DNA from 3 places in the Massilia sp. DWR3-1-1 genome. Region 1 is predicted to be linked to each of the others. Evidence: predicted binding sites of a transcription regulator. Region 1 holds the regulator's gene; each other region holds the start of a gene.

Evidence for each region. The regulator sigma-54, encoded in region 1, starts transcription at its own class of promoters, with help from an activator protein. The targets are predictions, from matches to a motif close to TGGCANGNAANCTGCTTT.
Region 2: the regulator sigma-54 is predicted to act here: its motif matches at 1,125-1,142, upstream of ACP7EY_RS14415 (PEP-CTERM sorting domain-containing protein).
Region 3: the regulator sigma-54 is predicted to act here: its motif matches at 962-979, upstream of glnA (type I glutamate--ammonia ligase).

The regions. Positions count from the first base shown of each region.
Region 1 is NZ_JAFCXL010000005.1:113,569-115,837, forward strand. It holds gene lptB (LPS export ABC transporter ATP-binding protein) at 1-352, shown strand, start outside; gene ACP7EY_RS07075 (RNA polymerase factor sigma-54) at 367-1,851, shown strand; gene hpf (ribosome hibernation-promoting factor, HPF/YfiA family) at 1,931-2,269, shown strand, end outside.
Region 2 is NZ_JAFCXL010000012.1:97,562-99,830, forward strand. It holds gene ACP7EY_RS14410 (acyltransferase family protein) at 1-825, opposite strand, end outside; gene ACP7EY_RS14415 (PEP-CTERM sorting domain-containing protein) at 1,183-1,824, shown strand; tRNA gene ACP7EY_RS14420 (tRNA-Arg) at 2,036-2,111, shown strand.
Region 3 is NZ_JAFCXL010000017.1:52,134-54,402, forward strand. It holds gene ACP7EY_RS17580 (TAXI family TRAP transporter solute-binding subunit) at 1-264, shown strand, start outside; gene ACP7EY_RS17585 (rhodanese-like domain-containing protein) at 269-727, opposite strand; gene glnA (type I glutamate--ammonia ligase) at 1,045-2,269, shown strand, end outside.

The DNA of each region.
Region 1 (2,269 bases):
GCAGATCGACAAGCTGCGCGAGAACCAGGCCTTGTCGCTGTCGGGCGGCGAGCGGCGGCGCGTGGAAATCGCCCGCGCGCTGGCCACCAACCCCCGTTTCGTGCTGCTCGACGAACCGTTCGCCGGGGTCGACCCGATCGCCGTCATCGAGATCCAGCGCATCGTGCGCTTTTTGAAGGAGCGTGGCATCGGCGTGCTCATTACCGACCACAATGTGCGCGAAACGCTGGGCATCTGCGACCGCGCTTACATCATCAATCAGGGCGCCGTGCTGGCCTCCGGGCGCCCCGATGACATCATCGCCGACGAGTCGGTGCGGCGGGTCTATCTGGGCGAACACTTCCGCATGTAGGCCACTGACGAACCATGAAACAGTCCCTCCAACTACGCACGTCGCAGCACCTGGCGCTCACGCCGCAGCTGCAGCAGTCGATCCGCCTGCTGCAGTTGTCGACGCTCGAACTGCACCAGGAGCTCGAGCATCTGCTGTCCGACAATCCCCTGCTCGAGCGTCTCGACGACCCGCTCGACAACTCGGTACGCCTGCTGGCCGATGGCGCCGTCGGCGCCAGCGGCAACGCCGAAGCGCCGGAAGTGTCGAACCAGGATGCGCCGCCCAGCGCCGACGCGCCGGCGGCCGACAGCGGCGAGAACGTCGACATGGGCGGCGAGAGCGCCCAGGACACCAGCGGCGACGGCGAGGACTGGAGCGAAGCGTCGCGCAACAAGTCGCCCGACGACGAGGATTCGCGCCCGCAGATCGAGGCGACGGCCACCAGCCTGCGCGAGCACCTGTGTGAGCAGATGCGCCTGGCCATGCTCGAAGTGCGCGACCGCGCGCTGGTCGAACTGATGATCGACGCGCTCGACGACAATGGCTACCTGACCGAATCGCTCGACGACATCCTCGAGCGCATGCCGGCCGAACTCGAGATCGATCCGGACGAGCTGAAAACCGCCTTGTCGCTGCTGCAAAGTTTTGACCCGCCCGGCGTGGGCGCGCGCAACGCCGCCGAGTGCCTGGCGATCCAGATCCGGCGCATGGCGGGCGTGCCGCTGGTGACGCGCCGCATGGCCCTCGACATCGTCTGCAATCACCTGACCTGGTTCGCCCAGCGCGAATTTAACAAACTCAAAAAAGCCCTCGACTGCGATGACGAGGACCTGCGCGAAGCGCAAGCGGTAATCCGCCAGTGCAATCCGCACCCGGGCGCCGGCTTCGGCGCCGGCGCCTCCGACTACGTGGTGCCCGACGTCATCGTCAAGAAGGGCCGCGGCGGCTGGACCGTGAGCCTGAACAACGACGTCATGCCGCGCCTGCGCGTGAACAGCATGTACGCCAACCTGCTCAAGCAGGGCAAGGGCGAGAGCCAGATGGGCGCGCAGCTGCAGGAAGCGAAGTGGCTGATCAAAAATATGCGCCAGCGCTTCGACACAATTTTGCGCGTGGCCGAGGCCATCGTCGAGCGCCAGAGAAATTTCTTCTCGCACGGCGCAGTTGCCATGCGGCCACTTGTGCTGCGTGAAATTGCTGATACACTGGGCCTACACGAGAGCACTATCTCTCGGGTAACCACTCAAAAATACATGCTGACCCCGCATGGAATGTTTGAGTTGAAATATTTCTTTGGCAGCCACGTAGCGACCGACGCCGGCGGCGAAGCATCGTCGACAGCGATCCGGGCACTGATCGTGCAATTGACAGGAGCGGAAGACCCGAAGAACCCACTTTCAGACAGCAAGATCGCAGATATGCTGGGGGAACAGGGGATGGTCATTGCGCGCCGCACGGTGGCCAAATACCGTGAAGCGCTCAAGATTCCACCTGTCGCTCTCCGCAAGAATCTGTAGATCGTTTTTTCAGTGTTCCTCTACGTCCCGCTTTATGCGGCATGCATGAACAGGAAGCGACATCATCTAAGGAGTGTGTATGAATCTCACAATCAGCGGACATCATCTTGAAGTGACCCCAGCCATCCGTGACTACGTACAGAGCAAACTGGAACGCGTGCGGCGCCATTTTGACCAAGTGATCGACATTGCTGTCATTCTCACCGTCGATAATCTGACTGAAAAAGAAAAACGGCAGAAAGCCGAAATCAACCTCCGATTGCCGGGCAAGACCATCAACGTCAACGCCCTGTCGCACGACCTGTATGCCGCCGTCGACTGTCTCATCGACAAGCTCGACCGCCAGGTCATGAAATACAAATCCCAGATCCAGGACCACGACCACCAGGCCATCAAGCACCTGTCCGAGCAAGAACTC
Region 2 (2,269 bases), on a different contig from region 1:
ATAAGCTGTGGGGAATGCCGTCACCGAGAGCAGAGCGACAAGCGCTAGCGTCGACCCCGTCTTTGTTCGTGCGAGGCCACAAAACCTTTGATTTCTCACGATCAGCGCAGAAAAAATACCTCCCGCAAATACAAACGCCATGTGCAAACTCATATGCAACACTACGCTCAGCAACAACATGGCCGTGGCCATCAAGAGCAGCCTCCACTTCACGCGTTGCCCCGCAGTCACAGCAAAAAGCGGAAGGGAAAAGTAAAACATCCATTCGTAAGGAAGGGACCATGTGACCCCAGCGACGATCAGATGCGCTGGTATTTGATTGATGTCTGGCGCACGGACCAGTGTGAAAGTGATCCATTCAAGTAGGCAACGAAGGACATACCGGAACGAGTCATGCCAAATGCCTTTGGAAAGAATGGCAACGAAAAGAAATAGCACGCCTATGGCGAAAAAATACAAGGGTGTCAGACGGAAAAAGCGGCCTATGAAGAAGGCATTCCAATCATAGTTTTGACCACGGCTGTCGAGTAGCTTGGTGTAAAAAAGAAAGCTCGTGATCATGAAGAACAGCGAAACGCTGGACTGGCCCAACTGCGTGTACAGATACGACGGCGGTAATTGCCATAGGCCAGTATGCGAATAGATCAGCCAAACGGCCGCGTGGTGGACAAACACAAAAAAGGCTAAATAGCCGCGCAATCCATCGATCGACATGAAGCGACTGGCCGCGGCATCCTCGGAACGGTCCCACTTTGCCATGAGGGCGACGGAGAAAAATGCGAGGATCGTTAAACAGATCACAGCTAGAGGAGTTGGGTAATTCATCGCATGGCAACTTTAGGAAAGTCCAGTAAGTCTATCCTGTCCTAACGCGCCCACGAAAAATTTTGTCCGAGCAACTTCAGATTTGTTGTAGGGCGATCGCATGGCCATGGCGTAGTGCCGGCCAGCACACGTCCGTTCTGCAGGCACGGAGCTCTACGATACCGGCCACATTGCCACTAGATGCCTCGGGCCACGACCATTGACCAGCTAATGTGCCGCCCTGTCGAAAATTCTTACATCTACAGCGATTTTTTCCGGAATATTTTTCTAAGTCATTGATAAGTAAGGATTATTTTTATTGGAACGATACTTGCTTTGCATGAGGATGCCGTTAATAGTTTTGCTTTGGAGCCCGTTATGAAAAAGATTTTGGCTGGATTGGTTTTGCTGGTCGCCACGTTGGGTTTTTCGAGCTCTGCTTCGGCGATCGTGGTGAGTGGATCAAGCTACGTTTTCTATTTGCAGGGCTCTGGGAGTGGAAGTGCGTTCGCTGCGGAGACAATTTTTGATGACGCCACAGCGTACACAACACGTGACGGTATTCTGCTCAGCGTTAGCGAATCCGATGCATCGTTGGGTGGACTCAATCACCGTATCATCGTAAGCATAGGCGCCGACGGTGATTTGTTTCCGATGTTTGGCGAAACTGCTTATTTTGGAATTGGAACGTTTGGTGACGTGATCGATCTGGAGTCACCTGCGACGCTGTATGACGCACGCCTGACCCTACTCGACAGTGATGGCGTGGTAAGATTCGCATCCGAAAATTTGGCAAGCCTCGCCAGTCTGGCATCGCCATGGGATGGTAGCATGCCTTCTATTGACGCCTCCTTGGAAGTTCCCAATATGGGCGGGTTGAACATATCGAGCGTCATTTTCGAATTTTATGTCAGCGATATCCCAGAAACCGCGGTGCCAGAGCCCGACGGTTTGCTGTTGTTCGGCATTGGACTTTTCGCGCTAGGATTTGCTTACCGATCGCGACTGCTCAAGTCCTAACAGCGGGGCAAAGAGATGTGGTGCGCCCTGGATTTGTGAAATTTAGTGTGAATTCTCGCTGCTGGCAATGTCTTTTTCGCCCATTCTTGGCTGAATTTGCGTGTAGCCTTGCCATCGGCACAAGCAAGCTGCCGAATAATCTTTGGCCTTTACAGGCGCTGGCAATGGACGAAGCCTTTGAAAGCCTGTATCCTTCGCCTCTCCATGCAATGCGGCTGTAGCTCAGTGGATAGAGTATTGGCCTCCGAAGCCAAGGGTCGTGGGTTCGATCCCCGCCAGCCGCACCATCAATTGCCAGCATCACTGAGTGCTGCGATCGCATCCGAGTTGCACTTCCAGCAATATTCCATCAGCTATCCCCTCTAATGCCGATCGATACCAATCGGTTGCGCTGCTACGACGGCATGCTCGCCTCAACGGTGCCCGTTTCCTAAGCGTTATCATA
Region 3 (2,269 bases), on a different contig from region 1:
CGCCTGTACCGCTGGTATGGCCAATTGCGCGCGGTCGAGCAGGCGCTCGACGAAGCCGCCGCCGACCAGCGCGCCGGCGTGTGCACGGGCTTGCTCGCGCGTCTCGACGACATCGAGGAGCGCGTCAACCGCCTGTCGATTCCGCTGGCATTCGCCGACAATCTGTACGGCTTGCGCAGTCACATCAATTTCGTGCGGCAGCGCGTCAACGCCAGCCTGAAGGCGGCGCAGCCGGCTCCGGAGCCGGAGCCGGCGCGCGTTTAGGTTCTTAGCCGCCGATCCACGGCAGCCCCGCGTGGCACCAGCCCCCGCTGGTCTTGCGGTGGCCGGCGCTGTCCTTGTCGCCCTCGAAGCCTTCGAGGATATCGAAGGCATTGCTGTAGCCGTGCTCGGTGGCCAGCTTGGCCGCGTGGCGCGAGCGCACCCCCGAACGGCACAGGAACAGCAACACGTTGTCGCGGGCGGCGATGGCGCCGAGCTGCTCGATAAACTGGGGATTGACCACGCCGCTGGGCCAGCTGGTCCATTCGACCGCCATGTGCTGGCCGGGCGGCAACGCCACCTGGCCAACCCAGTGGCGTTCGGCGTTGGTGCGCACGTCGACCAGCCTGGCGCCTGGCTGCAGGCGCAGCAGCTCCCACGCTTCGGCCGGCGTGACGGCGCCCGCATACGGTTGGTCGGCGCCGCGCGAGCGGGCGATGGCTAACAGCTGTTCGGTGGTGCTCATGAGTCATTCCCATCATGGAAAGTGGCGCGGCGGCGATCAGGCGATTATATGACGACGGCGGCGCACCACGCTTGTGGGGCGGTCCGCACCATGGCGGTGCCAGTCTGTGTTGACGCACCATGGTGGTGCATTTAGTTGGTGCATTTTCACGCACCCCGGATCACGGATGGGGCCGTTTGGCCCCGAGCCGCCGTAATTCGCCGCAAAAAGTTCCCTCCCGATCAGCGCTCCCGCTGGCATGGATTCTGCTAAGATTGTCCTTGTGTTTGCGCCGCTGCAAGGCTGGTGCACCCCTTATTTCATTTAGGAGATTTTGAATGGCAAAGACCGCCGCAGAAGTGTTGAAGATGGCCGAAGAGCACGAAGTCAAGTTTGTTGATTTCCGTTTTGCTGATACCCGCGGTAAAGAGCAGCACGTCACCGTGCCGGTTTCGCACTTCGATCTCGATAAATTCGAGTCGGGCCACGCCTTCGACGGCTCGTCGATCGCCGGCTGGAAAGGGATCGAAGCATCGGACATGATCCTGATGCCGGACCCGAACACCGCCAACATCGACCCGTTCATGGAAGAAACCACCATGTTCATGCAGTGCGACGTCATTGAACCGTCGGACGGCAAGGGTTACGACCGCGATCCCCGCTCGATCGCCAAGCGCGCCGAAGCGTACTTGAAATCGTCCGGCCACGGCGACACCGCCTATTTTGGTCCCGAGCCAGAATTTTTCATCTTTGATTCGGTGCGCTGGAAAGTCGACATGTCGGGTTGCTTCGTCAAGATCGATTCAGACGAAGCTTCGTGGTCGACCGACGCCAAGACCGAAGGCGGCAACAGCGGCCACCGTCCGACCGTCAAGGGCGGCTACTTCCCCGTGCCACCGGTCGACTCGTTCCAGGACATGCGTTCGGAAATGTGCCTGATTCTTGAGTCGCTGGGCATTCCCGTCGAAGTGCACCACCACGAAGTGGCCGGCGCCGGCCAGAATGAAATCGGCACCCGCTTCTCGACCCTGGTCGAGCGCGCCGACTGGACCCAGAACCTGAAATACGTGGTGTGGAACGTGGCCCACAGCTACGGCAAGACCGCCACCTTCATGCCAAAACCGATCGTTGGCGACAACGGCTCGGGCATGCACGTGCACCAGTCGATCTGGAAAGACGGCAAGAACCTGTTCGCCGGCGACGGCTATGCGGGCCTGTCGGAAACGGCGCTGTTCTACATCGGCGGCATCATCAAGCATGCCAAGGCCCTCAACGCCATCACCAACCCAGGCACCAACTCGTACAAGCGCCTGGTGCCAGGTTTCGAAGCCCCCGTCAAACTGGCGTACTCGGCCCGTAACCGCTCGGCCTCGATCCGCATTCCGCACGTGGCCAATCCAAAAGGCCGCCGTATCGAAACGCGTTTCCCGGACCCGCTGGCCAACGTCTACCTGTGCTTCGCCGCGCTGCTGATGGCCGGTCTCGACGGTATCGCCAACAAGATCCACCCGGGCGAAGCGGCCACCAAAGACCTGTACCATCTGCCGCCTGAAGAAGACGCGC